One region of the Streptomyces sp. NPDC107575 genome, then DNA from elsewhere that is predicted to be linked to it. Evidence: riboswitches for the same ligand, from Rfam matches in the RefSeq annotation. Region 1 holds a riboswitch; each other region holds the start of a gene.

Evidence for each region. Region 1 has a riboswitch for cyclic di-AMP ahead of ACZ7L4_RS07325 (M23 family metallopeptidase). Riboswitches for the same ligand answer to the same signal wherever they lie in the genome.
Region 2: linked by a shared signal. The riboswitch ahead of ACZ7L4_RS22000 (C40 family peptidase) and the one ahead of ACZ7L4_RS07325 (M23 family metallopeptidase) in region 1 are both predicted to bind cyclic di-AMP.
Region 3: linked by a shared signal. The riboswitch ahead of ACZ7L4_RS32330 (M23 family metallopeptidase) and the one ahead of ACZ7L4_RS07325 (M23 family metallopeptidase) in region 1 are both predicted to bind cyclic di-AMP.

The regions. Positions count from the first base shown of each region.
Region 1 covers NZ_JBVKBG010000002.1:115,129-120,702, forward strand. The annotation lists gene ACZ7L4_RS07310 (DNA gyrase/topoisomerase IV subunit A) at 1-140, opposite strand, end outside; gene ACZ7L4_RS07315 (M16 family metallopeptidase) at 434-1,777, shown strand; gene ACZ7L4_RS07320 (M16 family metallopeptidase) at 1,795-3,162, shown strand; cyclic di-AMP (ydaO/yuaA leader) riboswitch at 3,412-3,574, shown strand; gene ACZ7L4_RS07325 (M23 family metallopeptidase) at 3,588-4,388, shown strand; gene ACZ7L4_RS07330 (GntR family transcriptional regulator) at 4,609-5,295, shown strand; gene ACZ7L4_RS07335 (HPr family phosphocarrier protein) at 5,478-5,574, opposite strand, start outside.
Region 2 covers NZ_JBVKBG010000004.1:510,523-516,096, reverse strand. The annotation lists gene ACZ7L4_RS22010 (M23 family metallopeptidase) at 1-1,221, shown strand, start outside; gene pcrA (DNA helicase PcrA) at 1,262-3,748, opposite strand; cyclic di-AMP (ydaO/yuaA leader) riboswitch at 3,935-4,079, shown strand; gene ACZ7L4_RS22000 (C40 family peptidase) at 4,088-5,269, shown strand; gene ACZ7L4_RS21995 (hypothetical protein) at 5,353-5,574, opposite strand, start outside.
Region 3 covers NZ_JBVKBG010000006.1:620,362-625,935, forward strand. The annotation lists gene ACZ7L4_RS32315 (alginate lyase family protein) at 1-285, shown strand, start outside; tRNA gene ACZ7L4_RS32320 (tRNA-Met) at 348-421, shown strand; gene ACZ7L4_RS32325 (PP2C family protein-serine/threonine phosphatase) at 609-1,727, shown strand; cyclic di-AMP (ydaO/yuaA leader) riboswitch at 1,993-2,128, shown strand; gene ACZ7L4_RS32330 (M23 family metallopeptidase) at 2,140-3,192, shown strand; gene ACZ7L4_RS32335 (aldo/keto reductase) at 3,318-4,274, shown strand; gene ACZ7L4_RS32340 (PrsW family intramembrane metalloprotease) at 4,294-5,574, opposite strand, start outside.

The DNA of each region.
Region 1 (5,574 bases):
GCGTCGGGCAGGGCGCGTGAGTAGATGACCGAGTACGCGTACTCCAGGTAGGAGCCCTGCATTTCGTCGACCACGTCGATGTCGAGGATCTTCTCCTCGAAGTCGTCGGGCGGCGGGGTCTTCGTGCTGCGGCGGGCCATCGCGGCTGCGGCTCCTTCACCTACAAGAACGGTTACATGAACGGGAACTGTCGCGGACCATTGTGGACCGCCGCACTGACAACGCCGCTCGCGGCCCTTCAGTACCGGGTGTCGCGCGGCCCCGAGAGGCCGCCTGCTCGCTCACGGCGTAGCCCCGGCGGGAACTTCGCCAGGTGCCAGCACGCTTGCATACAGTGTCAGGACTCGCAGCAGTTCAGTGTTCCAGGACCTGCCGCAGTCCAGAGCTCACCGCGTATTCGCGTTGCACCGCGATCGAAGGGACGTACATGCCCATGGGTCACACGGCCACCGCCGAGGCCGGCTCCGGCGGCCTGACAGCGACCGAGCACCGGCTGGCCAACGGCCTGCGCGTGGTGCTCTCCGAGGATCATCTGACCCCGGTCGCGGCGGTCTGCCTCTGGTACGACGTCGGCTCGCGCCACGAGGTCAAGGGCCGTACGGGCCTGGCTCACCTCTTCGAGCACCTGATGTTCCAGGGTTCGAAGCAGGTGCACGGCAACGGACACTTCGAATTCGTCCAGGGCGCGGGCGGCTCGCTCAACGGTACGACGAGCTTCGAGCGCACCAACTACTTCGAGACCATGCCCGCCCACCAGCTGGAGCTCGCGCTGTGGCTGGAGGCGGACCGCATGGGCTCGCTCCTGACGGCCCTCGACGACGAGTCGATGGAGAACCAGCGGGACGTCGTGAAGAACGAGCGGCGCCAGCGCTATGACAACGTGCCCTACGGCACGGCGTTCGAGAAGCTGACCGCCCTCATGTACCCCGAGGGACACCCGTACCACCACACGCCCATCGGCTCCATGGCCGACCTGGACGCGGCCACCCTCGAGGACGCGCGGAACTTCTTCCGCACCTACTACGCGCCGAACAACGCGGTGCTCTCCATCGTCGGTGACATCGACCCCCAGCAGACGCTCGCCTGGGTCGAGCGGTACTTCGGCTCCATCCCCGGCCACGACGGCAAGCCCGCCCCGCGCGACGGCGGGCTCCCCGAGGTCATCGGCGAGCAGCAGCGCGAGGTCGTCGAGGAGGAGGTCCCGGCGCGCGCGCTGATGTCGGCCTACCGCCTCCCGCAGGACGGCACGCGCGCGTGCGACGCCGCCGACCTCGCCCTCACCGTCCTGGGCGGCGGCGAGTCCTCGCGCCTGTACAACCGCCTCGTACGCCGTGACCGCACCGCTGTGGCGGCCGGTTTCGGCCTGCTGCGCCTCGCCGGAGCGCCCTCCCTGGGCTGGCTGGACGTGAAGACCTCCGGAGACGTCGAGGTGCCGGTCATCGAGGCCGCCGTCGACGAGGAGCTCGCCCGGTTCGCGGAAGAGGGCCCGAGTCCCGAGGAAATGGAGCGCGCGCAGGCCCAGTTGGAGCGCGAGTGGCTGGACCGCTTGGGCACGGTCGCGGGGCGCGCCGACGAGCTGTGCCGCTACGCCGTCCTGTTCGGCGACCCGCAGCTCGCCCTGACCGCCGTGGGGCGCGTCCTGGACGTGACCGCCGAGGAGGTCCAGGAGGTCGCCAAGGCGCGCCTGCGCCCCGACAACCGCGCGTCCCTCGTATACGAGCCGACGGCGCCCGCCGACACCGAGACCGCCGAGATCACCGAGGAGGCGGGCCAGTGACGGATCAGCTCGCGAACATGGACTTCCACCCCCGGCCGCAGGCGGGCGAGCCCAAGCCGTGGGCGTTCCCGGCCCCTGAGCGCGGCGCGCTGCCCAACGGTCTGACGGTGCTGCGCTGCCACCGGCCCGGTCAGCAGGTCGTCGCCGTGGAGGTGCAGCTGGACGCACCGCTGGACGCCGAGCCGAAGGGGCTCGACGGCGTCTCGACCATCATGGCGCGGGCCTTCAACGAGGGCACCGACAAGCACTCCGCCGAGGAGTTCGCCGCCGAGCTGGAGCGCTGCGGCGCCACGATGGACGCGCACGCCGACCACCCCGGCGTCCGCGCCTCCCTCGAAGTGCCGGCCTCGCGTCTGTCCAAGGGCCTCGCCCTCCTGGCCGACGCGCTGCGCGCCCCCGCCTTCGACGACAGCGAGATCGAGCGCCTCGTCCGCAACCGCCTGGACGAGATCCCGCACGAGAGCGCCAACCCGGCCCGGCGCGCCGCCAAGGAGCTCTCCAAGCAGCTCTTCCCGGCCGACGCGCGCGTGTCGCGCCCGCGCCAGGGCACCGAGGAGACCGTCTCGGCCATCGACGCGGCGGCGGTGCGCGCCTTCTACGACCGGCACGTACGCCCCGCCACCGCCACGGCCGTCGTCGTGGGCGACCTGACGGGCATCGACCTGGACGCCCTCCTCGCCGACACGCTCGGCGCCTGGACGGGCGACACCGCCGAGCCGCGCCCCGTGCCGCCGGTCGTGGCCGACGACACCGGCCGCGTGATCATCGTGGACCGCCCGGGCGCCGTGCAGACGCAGTTGCTGATCGGCCGGGTCGGACCGGACAAGCACGACCGTGTGTGGCCCGCTCAGGTCCTCGGCACGTACTGCCTGGGCGGCACCCTGACGTCGCGTCTGGACCGCGTCCTGCGCGAGGAGAAGGGCTACACCTACGGTGTGCGCTCCTTCGCCCAGGTGCTGCGCTCCGCGCCCGACGGCAGTGGTGCGGCGATGCTCGCCATCAGCGGCTCGGTGGACACGCCGAACACCGGGCCCGCGCTCGACGACCTGTGGAAGGTGCTGCGCACGCTGGCGGCCGAGGGGCTGACGGATGCCGAACGGGACACCGCCGTACAGAACTTGGTGGGTGTGGCCCCGCTGAAGTTCGAGACCGCCGCGGCCGTCGCGAGCACCCTCGCCGACCAGGTCGAGCAGCACCTGCCGGACGACTTCCAGGCACAGGTGTACCGGCAGCTGGCCGCCACTGGCACCGTGGAGGCCACGGCGGCCGTCGTGAGCGCGTTCCCGGCGGACCGCCTGGTGACGATCCTGGTGGGCGACGCCGCGCAGATCGAGGAGCCGGTCAAGGCGCTCGGTATCGGCGAGGTGACGGTGGTCGCGGGCTGAGCGGACCGAGTCCGCCTCTCCAGGCACACCACGAAGCCCCGGCGCCGGTATCGGCGGCCGGGGCTTCGTGGCGTCCGTCACGATCGCCTTCAATCACCACACGATCACAAATGTCCGAATTGATGTAGAGGTTGCCTCTCTGCCCTGTGGCGTGCACTACAAAAGCCGGGTTCTGTTTGTCGATCCAAAGATGCCCCGCTTAGCGTTCCCTCCGGCTGTCCGCCAGACGTACGTCGCGCCCGCGACACCGGACAGTCATCGCCGAGTCCCCGTGGTGCGAGCCAGGGGAGCCGGGGACCCACCGAAGTCCCTGGGGTGAATCGGGCGCTCTTCCCGTGAGGGGAGGGGGCCCGTAGGAGACCTTCCTGCTCCGAACCCGTCAGCTAACCCGGTAGGCGAGAAGGAAGGAAAGGACCAGCCACTTCATGGGGTTCACCCGTGCCACCGGGAAGCACCGCCGTCCCAGCCGCCTGACGCGTACCACCGCTCAGGTCGCAGGCGTCGCCGCCATCACCACGACGGGCGTGGTGGGCGGTCTCGCCGCCCCCGCTCTCGCCGCCGACACCGCGGTCGCCCCGCACGACGGCCTCACGCAGGCCGTCGCCATCGGCGACTCCCTGGCCGAGCAGATCGACGCGCAGGCCACCGCGCAGCAGAAGGCCGCCGCCAAGGCGAAGGCCGAGGCCGAGGCCAAGAAGAAGGCCGAGGAGGCCAAGCGCAAGGCCGAGGCGGAGGCCAAGAAGCGGGCCGCGGAGAAGGCCGAGAAGGAGCGCGAGGCCAAGGAGCGCGCCGCCCGTGAGGCCGAGCGCAAGCGCCTGAACAGCTTCGTGTCGCCGATCGCCGGCTCGTACGTCTCCACCGCCTACCAGGCCGGCAGTGGCCTGTGGTCCTCCGGCAGCCACACCGGCATCGACTTCCACGCCTCCAGCGGCACTTCGGTGCACGCGGTGGGCATGGGCACCGTCGTCGAGGCCGGCTGGGGCGGCGCGTACGGCAACAACGTCGTGATCAAGATGAAGGACGGCACGTACACCCAGTACGGTCACATGTCCTCGATCGGCGTCTCCGTCGGCCAGGACGTCACCCCCGGCCAGCAGATAGGCCTCTCCGGTGCCACCGGCAACGTCACGGGCCCGCACCTCCACTTCGAGGCCCGCACCGGCCCCGACTACGGCTCGGACATCGACCCCGTCGCGTACCTGCGCCAGCACGGTGTGAACGTCTGACCCGACAGCACACTCCACGAAAGCCCCGGCTCCCCGAGCCGGGGCTTTCGCGTTCCCGGCTCCGCACTGTCCAAAAAATATCCCCGGATTCAGTTCCCTCGTCGGAAATTCAACTCCGGTGGAATAGAGTCTTCGGGTAAACGTTCCGGCCGCGCGTCATTCGTGCTTGACCGGGCGTCAATCGACCGCGTATCGCGGGCGTTGAGGCGGAGGTCGAGTCATGCGCATTCCCGCGCAGTCGGTATGCACAGCGATCCGCGACGACATCGTCGCCGGCGTCTACGAGCGCGGCGGCAGGCTCACCGAGGAACTGCTCGCGCGTCGCTACGGGGTCTCGCGCGTGCCCGTCAGGGAGGCGCTGCGCACCCTGGAGGCGGAGGGGTTCGTCGTCACGCGCAGGCACGCGGGCGCGTGCGTGGCCGAACCCACGGAGCGGGAGGCGGCCGACCTCCTGGAGATCCGCATGCTGCTCGAACCCATGGGCGCCGCCCGCGCCGCGCAGCGCCGCACCGAGGCCCACCTCAAGGTGCTGCGCGGCCTGGTCAGGCTGGGGCAGGAGCGCTCGAGGCGAGGTCAGAGCGAGGATCTGCGCTCGCTCGGCAGCTGGTTCCACGAGACGCTCGTCCAGGCCTCCGGCAGCCCAGGGCTGATCACCCTGCTCACCCAGCTGCGCCACAAGATCGCCTGGATGTACGCCGTGGAGAGCCCGGCACGGCCGGCGGAGTCCTGGGCCGAGCACGGCGCCATCGTCGACGCCGTGGCGCGGGGCGACGCGGAGCGTGCGCGCGCCCTGGCCGCCCTGCACGCGGAGCGTGCGACGGCCGCCCACAAGCTGCGCGTCCCCCGCGCGGGCGAGCGTGTGAGGACTTCGCAACATGCAGTCAACACGGTGGGGCGTCAGGTTTAACAACGGCGCCGTATACAAAGAAGCGCGCTATTCGGAGAATGGGTCGAACGAGACGCGGGGTAATTTCCGCTGCCTATTTCTGCCTGTTTCTCGTCGCCGAATTGGTGCCGCATCAGGGAACGAAAAAGCCGCACGCCCCGAAAGGGAGCGCGCGGCTCAGTCGTACAGCTTTTGTCTCTACGTCAGACGGTCTCGGGAAGCTCCTCGAGCCCCTCGGCGACCAGCTTCGCCAGACGGTCGAGCGCGGCGTCCGCGCCCTCGGCGTCGGAGGCCAGCACG
Region 2 (5,574 bases), on a different contig from region 1:
GAGGCGCCGTCCTTCGACGCGCAGACGCACACGCAGTCGTTCGACACGCAGTCCTTCGAGACGCAGAGCTTTGAGGCCCCGTCCTTCGAAACCCAGACCTTCGAGGCCCAGAGCTTTGAGACCCAGAGCTTTGAGTTCCAGGAGTTCGAGGCGCAGCACTTCGAGGCGCAGGGCTTTGAAACCCAGACCTTCGGGGCGCACGACACCCAGGGCTTCACGCACAGCTTCCAGGCGCCGGTCTTCGGTGCGACGACGTACGACACGGGCGCGTACGACGCCACGCAGTGGAACGCCGCCGAGTCCGTCGGCACGGCGGAGACCGGGACCGCGGCCGAGCCCGAGCCCGAGCCGGTCGCGGAGCCCGACCCCGAGGCGGAGCACGCGCACGGGCCCGTCCTCGATCTCGACGCCGCCCCCGAGCCCGCCCCCGCGGCCCCGCAGCCCACGACGCGCAGGGCCGGGAAGAACGTCTCCCGTGGTCGTGCCGGCCGCCGCCGCCCGGCGGCCAAGCGGTCCGCGCTCGTCACCGTCGTCGTGCCGTCGGTCTGTGTGGTCGGCGTCGCCGGGATCGCCGCGGCGAGCGTCGGTGTCGGCAGCGAGGACGACGGCAAGGAGACGCAGGCCGCGGCCGCGCCGGAGGCACAGGCCGTGAAGCCCGCCGTCGCCAACAACAAGCTGGACTCGCAGCTGAAGGACCTGTCCGCCGACGCGGGCGACTTCGCCGACCGGGCGAGCCGCACGCAGGAGCGGATCGACCTCAAGGCCAAGCAGGAGGCGGCGCGCAAGGAGGCCGCCGAGGAGGCCGCGCGCAAGGAGGCGGCGCGGCCCAAGTTCGTGCTGCCGGTGAAGCAGCACGGGCTGAGCGCCTTCTTCGGGCAGGCCGGCGTCAACTGGATGTCCCAGCACTCCGGCATCGACTTCCCCGTCTCGTACGGGACTCCGGTGATGGCCGCGACGGACGGCACAGTGAAGACGCAGTGGAACAGCGCGTACGGGAACATGGCCATCGTCACGGCCAAGGACGGCACGGAGACCTGGTACTGCCACCTGTCCTCGCACACCGTGATGAGCGGTCCGGTGAAGGCCGGTGACGTGATCGCGCGGTCCGGGAACTCCGGCAACTCGACGGGACCGCATCTGCACTTCGAGGTGCGGCCCGGCGGCAACGCGGCGATCGACCCGCTGCCGTGGCTGCGCAGCCACGGCCTCAACCCGAACTGAGCCGCCCCACCCCTGTGGGACGGCTACAGCTTCCGTAGAGCTACAGCTTCTCGACCGGCGCGTACCGCAGCAGCAGACGCTTCGGCTTCGGGTCGCCGAAGTCGATCGACGCCTCGGCCTTGTCGCCCGTGCCCGACACGCCCACCACCGTGCCGAGCCCGAACTGGTCGTGCGTGACGCGGTCGCCGATGGCGAGGGCCACCACCGGCTTGGAGTTCGCCCGGCTCGTGGCGAAGGCCGGCGTCGTACCCGTGCGGGAGCGCGAGGACGACAGGGAGGCCGCGATGCCGCCGCCGATGCTCTTGGTCGAGGCCGCCGGCGTGGACGGGCCGGTCCGCTTCCAGTCCAGGTGCCCGGCCGGGATCTCCTCCAGGAAGCGGGAGGGCGGGTTGTACGAGGGCTGGCCCCAGGCGCTGCGCATCGAGGCGCGGGTCAGATAGAGCCGCTGCCGCGCGCGCGTGATGCCCACGTACGCGAGGCGGCGCTCCTCCTCCAGCTCCTTGGCCTGGCCGAGGGAGCGCATGTGCGGGAAGACGCCGTCCTCGAGGCCGGTCAGGAAGACGACGGGGAACTCGAGGCCCTTGGCCGTGTGCAGCGTCATCAGCGTGATGACGCCGTCGCTGTTCTCCTCGTCGTCCGGGATCTGGTCGGAGTCGGCGACGAGGGCGACGCGCTCCAGGAAGTCGGAGAGCCCTCCGCCGCCCGTCTCGGACTCGCCCTCCTCGCCTGCCTCCTGCTCGAACTCCAGGGCCACGGCGGCGAGTTCCTGGAGGTTCTCGATCCGGGTCTCGTCCTGCGGGTCGGTGGAGGCCTGCAGTTCGGCGAGGTAGCCGGTGCGCTCCAGGATGGCCTCGAGGACCGTGGCCGGGCCGGCGCCCGACTCCACGATCGTGCGGAGGTCCTCCATCAGCGTGTTGAACCGCTTCACGGCGTTCGCCGAGCGGGCCGCCATCCCGTACGCCTCGTCGACGCGGCGCAGCGCCTGCGGGAAGGAGATCTTCTCGCGCTGGGAGAGCGCGTCGATCATCGCTTCGGCGCGGTCGCCGATGCCGCGCTTGGGCACGTTGAGGATGCGGCGCAGCGGCACCGAGTCCTCGGGGTTGGAGAGCACCCGCAGGTAGGCCAGGACGTCCCTGACCTCCTTGCGCTCGTAGAAGCGGACGCCGCCGACGACCTTGTAGGGCAGGCCGGTGCGGATGAAGATCTCTTCGAAGACACGGGACTGCGCGTTCGTCCGGTAGAAGACCGCGACGTCGCCCGCGAGCGCGTCGCCCGCGTCGGTGAGCCGGTCGATCTCGTCGGCGATGAACTGCGCCTCGTCGTGCTCGGTGTCCGCGACGTAGCCCGTGATCTGGGCGCCGGGGCCCTCGTTCGTCCACAGGTTCTTGGGGCGGCGCGACTCGTTGCGCTCGATCACCGCGTTCGCCGCGCTGAGGATCGTCTGCGTGGAGCGGTAGTTCTGCTCCAGCATGATCGTCGTCGCGTTCGTGTAGTCCTCTTCGAACTGCAGGATGTTGCGGATCGTGGCGCCGCGGAACGCGTAGATCGACTGGTCCGCGTCACCCACGACGCACAGCTCGGCCGGGTCGGCGCCCTCGCCCTCGGTGGGGCCGACCAGCTCGCGCACCAGCGCGTACTGCGCGTGGTTCGTGTCCTGGTACTCGTCGACGAGGACGTGGCGGAAGCGGCGGCGGTAGTGCTCGGCGACGTCCGGGAACGCGCGCAGCAGGTTCACCGTCGTCATGATCAGGTCGTCGAAGTCCAGCGCGTTCGCCTCGCGCAGGCGGGCCTGGTACATCGCGTAGGCCTGGGCGAGGGTCTTCTCGAAGCCGTCGGCGGCGGTCCCCGCGAAGTCCTCCTCGTCGATCAGCTCGTTCTTCAAGTTGCTGATCTTGGCGCTGAAGGACTTCGGCGGGAACTTCTTCGGGTCGAGGTCCAGGTCGCGGCAGACGAGCGCCATGAGCCGCTTGCTGTCGGCGGCGTCGTAGATCGAGAAGGAGGACGTGAAGCCCAGCTTCTTGCTCTCCCGGCGCAGGATGCGGACACAGGCGCTGTGGAAGGTGGACACCCACATCGCGTTCGCGCGCGGGCCGACCAGGTCCTCGACACGCTCCTTCATCTCGCCCGCGGCCTTGTTCGTGAACGTGATCGCGAGGATCTGGCCGGGGTGCACGCCGCGCTGGGCGAGCAGGTACGCGATGCGGTGCGTGAGGACGCGGGTCTTGCCCGATCCGGCGCCGGCGACGATGAGCAGGGGGGAGCCGCCGTGCACCACGGCCGCGCGCTGGTTCTCGTTCAGCCCCTCCAGGAGGGAGGCCGGGTCGAGGACCGGGCGCGGGGCGCCGTTCCGGTAGTGGGCGTCGCGCTCGGGGGGCACGCCGAACAGCCCGTCCGGCATCGGCTCCGGGGCCCCGTCGTCGTACTCGGGGTCCGGGGGCGGCGGCGGGGGTTCCTGCTCACCGCTCGGGGAGCCGGGCGCGCCCTTCTGGAGGCCGGTCAGGAAGCTGTCGTCAAAGAGGCTGCTCATCGCTCTACGAGTCTAGGCCGCCCCACTGACAACCCGTGGCTGCCTTCGGAACTCCAAGAGCCCTCCAGAGGGCAGATCACGAAAATGTATCGGGCATATCGAACATCAACCTTCACAGCAGCCACACGAGTTGGCTACGGTGCAGCCGGGCAGCCCGTCCCCCCGCCCGCGAATGTCGCGGCGAACGGGAAGCCCCCGCCGAGTCCCGTACGCCGCGAGGCAGGGAACCGGGGACCCAACCGACCTTGGGGTGAATCGGTCAGCCGACCGTAGGGCAGCCTTCCACGCCCGAACCCGACAGCTAACTCGGTAGGCGGACGACGGAAGGAGTCGCCTGCCTTGGCGTCGCACCGCAAGCCCCGCAGCCGTTCCCGGATGACCGGCGGTCTTCGCACGACCCCCGCGGTCGGGATCACGACCGCCGCCCTCACCTCCGTGGCCCTGCTCTCGCAGACGGCCCAGGCCGCGCCCGCGCAGCCGTCGTCCAAGCCGCGCCTGGAGGAGGTGCAGAAGAAGGTCGACTCCCTGTACCGGCAGGCCGAGGTCGCCACCCAGAAGTACAACGGGGCGAAGGAACGGACCGACGCCAAGAAGCGGCAGGTCGACAAGCTCCTCGACGATGTCGCGCAGCGCACCGAGGAGATGAACACGGCCCGCCAGAAGCTCGGCAGGTACGCCGCCGAGCAGTACCGCTCGGGCAGTGTGAGCGACACCGCGACCATGTTCCTCGCGGACGACCCGGAGGACTACTTCTCGCAGCGCCAGCTGATGAGCCGGCTGACCGAGGAGCAGAAGAAGTCGATCGACGACTATCAGAAGCAGACGCGCGAGACCGCGAAGAAGCGCACCGAGGCGCAGTCGAGCCTGGAGGACCTCACCGATTCGCAGACCGAGCTGAGGTCCACGAAGGAGACCGTGCAGACGAAGCTCTCCGACGCGCGTCAGCTGCTGTCCAAGCTGACCGCCGAGGAGAAGGCGCGGCTCGCCGCGATCGAGAAGGCCAAGGAGGAGGCCGCCCGCAAGAAGGCGGCGGAGCTGGCCGCCAAGCAGAAGGCCGAGGAAGCGGCGAAGCGGAAGGCGGCCGAGGCGGCGAAGGAGCAGTCGTCCGGCTCCTCGTCCGGTTCCTCGGGGTCGTCGTCCGGTTCCTCCGACGCCTCGTACGCGACGAAGGCCGCGCAGGCGCTCGCGTTCGCCAAGGCACAGGAGGGCAAGCCGTACGTGTGGGGCGCCACGGGCCCGGACTCGTACGACTGCTCGGGCCTGACGCAGGCGGCGTGGAAGTCCGCGGGGATCTCGCTGCCGCGGACGACCTGGGACCAGGTCGAGATCGGCAAGACGGTGCCGCTCTCCGACATCCAACCCGGTGACCTGGTGTTCTTCTACGACGACATCAGCCACGTGGGCCTCTACATGGGCGACGGCATGATGGTCCACGCGCCGAAGCCGGGCGCGGTCGTGCGCGAGGAGTCGATCTACTACGACGGCACGTCGTCGATCCACAGTGTGGTGCGGCCGGCCTGACGTACGTACGCGGAAGGGCCCGGCAGGTCACGGCCTGCCGGGCCCTTCCGTGTGCACGGCGCGTACGGCCTGTGCGCGGTCGCTCAGGTCCAGAGCACCGCGATGAAGATGTTGACGACGGTGAGCGCGCCGACGGTGATGAAGAGGCCCTTCTCCGCCTTCTCCTCGTCCCGCTTCACGTAGACGATGCCGAGGATCACGATCAGGAGCGCGAGCTTCACGCCGATCTTGATGTTGTTGACGGTGCTGCCGTCGGCCTGGTTGAGGCCGACCAGGGCGACGCCGGTCACCAGCATGGTCAGGGC
Region 3 (5,574 bases), on a different contig from region 1:
GCCTGGCACCAGGGCGTCGACCTGTACGGAGAGGTGAAGGACCGGCTCGCCGCCGCGCTCGAACTGCACTCCAAGTACCAGCTGGGCACCAAGGCCCCGTCCTGGCTGTGCGGCGGGAAGGTGCAGCGGGACATGGGGCCCGACACGGAGGTCGGCCTCCAGCACCTTCAGGGGCGGCTGAAGATGGATCTCCCGCAGACCGAGAAGCTCACCAGGAAGCAGCGCCCCGAGGGGACGGACGACCTGTTCGTGGCGTGGGAGACGCTCACGCACGCCGCCGCGTGAGCGGTCACGCGAAGCGATTCGCGTTCACTCCCCCTGATGGCGTAGAGTTGTGAACACAACGGCGCGGGGTGGAGCAGCTCGGTAGCTCGCTGGGCTCATAACCCAGAGGTCGCAGGTTCAAATCCTGTCCCCGCTACTGAAGAACAGAGGCCGGAATCTCATCGAGATTCCGGCCTCTGTTCATTTGTGTTTGCGCACGCTCGCCCGTGTTGCGCCCGTCACGTTCCCCACCCGTACGGCCCACCCCTGCTCGCCTCCGCGTCCCCGTGCAGGAACTCTTGGTGAGACGCCGGAAGCTGGCAGGGAGCGGCAGGAGACGAGTGGTGGGGCAGCGAACAGGAGGCACCGGCGGGAGACGGAGGAGGCACGGCTCCGATGCCGCGACCACCCGGGTCTTCCTGCGGCTGCTGCCCCTGCTGCTCGTCATCGGCGGCGCGGTCTACGAGTACGTCACCCCCAGCGGCTTCCCCGGCGCCCCCCTGTTCAGCGCGGCGCCCCTGGTGGCCGCCCCGTTCTTCTCGCTCGGCGCGACGGTCCTGGTGGGCGTGGTGTCGATCGGCGCGATCGTCGCGGTGCACCTGCGCTTCACGGAGCACCTCGACTCCGTGTTCGTCACGGAGATCGTCACCGTGGCCACCGTCTGCCTGCTGGCCTGTGTGCTCAACAGGATCGTCTACCGCAGCTACGAGCAGCTGGCCTCCGCCCGCGAGATCGCCCAGGCCGCGCAGCTGGCGGTGCTGCCCGAACCGGCCCGGCGGCTCGGCGGCCTCGCCATCGCGGCGCGCTACGAGGCGGCGCAGGCCGACGCGTTCATCGGCGGCGACCTGTACGCGGTCCAGGACACCCCGCACGGCATCCGGATCATCGTCGGTGACGTGCGCGGCAAGGGGCTCGGCGCGGTCGCCGCGGTCGCCGTCGTCATCGGGGCGTTCCGGGAGGCCGCGGAGCAGGAGGGCTCCCTGGAGGCGGTCGCCCAGCGCCTGGAGCGGGCCCTGGCCCGCGAGGGCACCCGGCGCAGCGGCATCGACGACTTCGAGGGCTTCACCACCGCGGTGCTCGCCGAGATCCCGCACGGCGTCGACCTCGTCCGGGTCCTCAACCGCGGCCACCCCGCCCCGCTGCTGTTGCTCGGCGACGGCACCGTACGCGCACTCGACCCGTCCCAGGCGGCGCTGCCGCTCGGCATGAGCGAACTCGGCAGCTGGCCCGACCGGGCCGTCGAGGCGGCGTTCCCGTCCGCGGCCACGCTGCTGCTCTACACCGACGGGCTCTCCGAGGCGCGCGACGCGAGCGGCCGCTTCTACGATCCGGCGGCCCGGCTGTCGGGCCGCGTCTTCCCCGGGCCCGAGGAACTCCTCGCGGCCCTCGCCGCGGAGGTGCGCGCGCACACCGGCAACGGGACGACGGACGACATGGCGCTGCTCGCCGTGCGGCGCACCTGAGTTCCTTGATCGTTTGTTACCCGAGGTAGCCGACCGTAGTCGAACGGCGTCGCTCCGCATAACAATTGACGTACCGTCAGAAGGTTGAGTTCGTTGAATGTGGGGACGGTGTGACGTCAACTCGCCCCATTCCGCCCACTGGTGTCCCGAAAAGTCCTGGCCAGAGTCGTGAACGATCAGTGGGAAGCGCTTGGAATTACTGTCTGCTGTCTATTAACGTTCGATAACGCAGCGCGGTCGTCCCAGCCGTCACAAGAGACGGCTCCGTGCGCACGCGCCTAATCCCGCAAGGGAGCCGGGGAACCACCAACTTGGGGTGAATCGGACACCTTTGGTGTCCGTAGGAGACCTTCCTGCTCCGAACCCGTCAGCTAACCCGGTAGGCGAGAAGGAAGGAAAGGAGAGCGCCCCCGTGGCGTCCAACCGGCCTGCCCCCGACTTCTTCTACGGCCCCGAAGACGACTCCGGCGTCGAGCAGGAGACCTGGGAGGAGTGGAATCCCACCGAGGATTCCATCGCGCCCGTCCGCGGCAGGCATCGCGTGGCCCGCCGCCGCGGTGGATTCGCCCGCAGCTCCACCGTTCTCGGCGTCGGCGTGGTCGCCGCCGTCGGCGCGGGCGGCATCGCCACCGCACAGGGCGGCAAGCCGCCGGTCCACATCTCCATGCCCGACCTCTCCGCGGTCAAGGACTCGCTGCCCGAGGCCAAGTCGCTGCCGGGCGTGGGCTCGCTGATGTCCGACGGTTCGGACTCCGGTTCCGACTCCGACGCCACCGCCTCCCCGCTGAGCGGCGCCGGAATCACCCAGGCCGAGGCCGCCGACGGACAGACCGGCGCCGGCGAGGCGCTGCGGGCCCGCATCATGCAGCAGGCCGAGACGCAGCAGGACGCGGCCGACGCCACCGCGAAGCAGGCCGCCGAGGAGGCCGCCGCCAAGAAGGCGGCCGAGGAGGCCGCTGCCAAGCAGGACGCGGCCAAGGCCAAGGAGCTCGCCGCGAAGAAGAAGGCCGAGGCGGAGGCCCGCCGCAAGGCGGAGGAGGAGCGGCTGCGCAAGCTGGCCGCCAGCTTCAAGCTCCCGGTCGCCTCGTACACGCTCTCCGGCACCTTCGGCCAGCCCGGCTCCATGTGGTCCTCCGGCTACCACACGGGCCTCGACTTCGCCGCCTCCACCGGTACCCCGATCCGCGCCATCCACTCCGGCACGGTCACGGAGGCCGGCTGGGCGGGCGCGTACGGCTACCGCACGGTGCTCACCCTCGACGACGGCACCGAGCTGTGGTTCTGCCACCAGTCCTCGCTCAACGTCAGCGCGGGCCAGAAGGTCTCCACCGGCGACGTCATAGGCCGCGTGGGCGCCACGGGCAATGTCACCGGGCCGCACCTCCACCTGGAGGTCCACCCCGACGGCCAGTCCACCGGCGTCGACCCCGCGTCGTGGCTGCGCGACAAGGGCCTCACCCCCTGAACCCGTGAACCCCGGCGGTCCTGGCGCTGACCCCCCGACGTCAGGGCTGCCGGTTTGCCCATTCTTGGGGCACTTTCCGGCGGGAGCACGGAATACCGTATTCCGTACGGGTGTTGAGGCGGAGCATGACTTCCTCCTCTCCCTCGCTGCGCAAGCTCGGCACCTCCGACCTCGAGGTCTTCCCGCTCTCCCTGGGCGGCAACGTCTTCGGCTGGACCGCCGACGAGGCCACGTCCTTCGAGGTGCTCGACGCGTACGTCGCCGCGGGCGGCAACTTCATCGACACCGCCGATGTGTACTCGGCCTGGGTGGACGGCAACCGGGGCGGTGAGTCGGAGACCGTCATCGGCAAGTGGCTGGCCTCCCGTGGCCGCCGCGACGACGTCGTCATCGCCACCAAGGGCAGTCAGCACCCCGAGTACCAGGGCCTGTCCGCCGCCAACATCAAGGCCGCGGCCGACGCCTCCCTGAAGCGTCTGGGCACCGACCACATCGACCTGTACTACACGCACTACGACAACCCCGAGGTGCCGGTCGAGGAGTTCATCGGCGCCCTCGACGAACTGGTGAAGGCCGGCAAGGTACGGCACATCGCCGCCTCCAACATCTCCGCCGAGCGCCTCCAGGAGGCCCTCGACCTCTCCGAGCGCGAGGGCCTCGCCCGCTACGTCGCGCTCCAGCCGCACTACAACCTCGTCTCCCGCGACACGTACGAGGGCGCGCTCCAGGACGTCGCCGCCCGTGAGGGCCTCGGATCCGTGCCCTACTACGCGCTCGCCTCCGGCTTCCTGACCGGCAAGTACCGGCCGGGCGTCGCCGTCGACAGCGCGCGGGCCGCCGGTGCGGGCAAGCACCTGGAGACCGAGCGCGGGCAGCGGGTCCTGACCGCCCTCGACGAGATCGCCCAGGCCCACGACGCGCAGATCGCCACGGTCGCCCTCGCCTGGCTCGCCGCGCAGCCCACGGTGACGGCGCCCATCGCGTCCGCCCGGATCGTCGAACAGCTCCCGGCGCTGCTCGCGGTGGCGGACGTGCGGCTGACGCAGGCGGAGCTCGACCGGCTGACGGCGGCTTCCGCGTGAGCCCTCGGCAGGGCCGTCTTCAGTACCGGTAGGGGTTGTAGGTGTACGCGGGGTACGTGGGGCCCTGCGCCAAGGGGCCCGCGTACACCGGGGGCAGCCACATCGGCGCCGCGATCTGGGAGCCGTACGCGAGCGCCGGGCGTGCGTAGCCGCGCCGCGCCCACAGCGCCTCGAGCAGCTCCCGCTCCCGGGACACGAAGTCCGCGCCCGCTCTGCCCTTGCGGCCGCGGTGGCGCAGCAGCGCGAGGGACGTCGCGAAGTCCTCGTACTCGACGACCGCCGTCGCGGCCGCCCGGCCGCCGTAGTGCGTGGCGAAGTCGCGGGCCAGGCGCCGCGCCTTCAGCGAGCCGAGTGCGAACGGCTCCGGCGGGGCGAGCCAGCCCGCGGCGACGTAGGCGGGCAGCTCCTGGCGGACGGTGCGCAGCTCGCGCTGGCGCACGTACACCGAGAGCCAGGTGAGCACGCCGAACACCGGCACCATGAACGCGGCGTACACCGCGAAGAAGCCGTACTCGCCGAACGACGACGAGCCGTTCCAGAACGCGTGCATGCCCATCGCGCCGAGCAGCCCCGCGAGCGGCAGCAGCATCCGGCGCAGCCGGCCGCGGCCGGGCGCCATGGCGGCGGCGATGCCGAAGCCGATGCCGGTGAGGACCGTGAACAGCGGGTGCGCGAACGGGGACATCACGACGCGCACGAAGAAGGTGGCGGCGGTGACCGAGGTCAGTCCCGGCGCTGTGCCGGAGAGCTGGTCGGTGCCGAAGGCGTTGCCGAGGTAGAGGATGTTCTCGGTGAACGCGAAGCCGGTGGCGGTGACCCCGGCGATGACGACGCCGTCGACGATTCCGGTGAAGTCGCGTCTGCGGAACAGGAAGACGAGCAGCACGGCCGCCGCCTTCGCGGACTCCTCGACGATCGGGGCTATGACGGTGGCGCCGAGGGTGTCGGCGCTTGAGGGGTCGGCGGTCGCGGTCTCTATCCAGCGGGTCGCGAAGCTGTTGGCGACGATCGCTATCAGCGCCGCCGCGCACGCGCCCCACGCGAAGGAGAAGATCAGGTTCCGCCAGGGGCCCGGCTGTACGCGGTCCAGCCAGCGGAACGCGGATATGAGGAGGGGGACGGGCAGTACGGCGAGCCCGAGCCCGACCAGGAACCCCTCCGTGCCGGTCTGCTCGCGGACGAGCGCGAGGATCACGACGCCCGATATCGCGAGCAGCGTCGCCAGCGCGGTGGCCCGCACACCCTTCCGCTCCCACCAGCGGGGATGCGGAACCGCACCGTGCGGGACCACGCCGCTCGG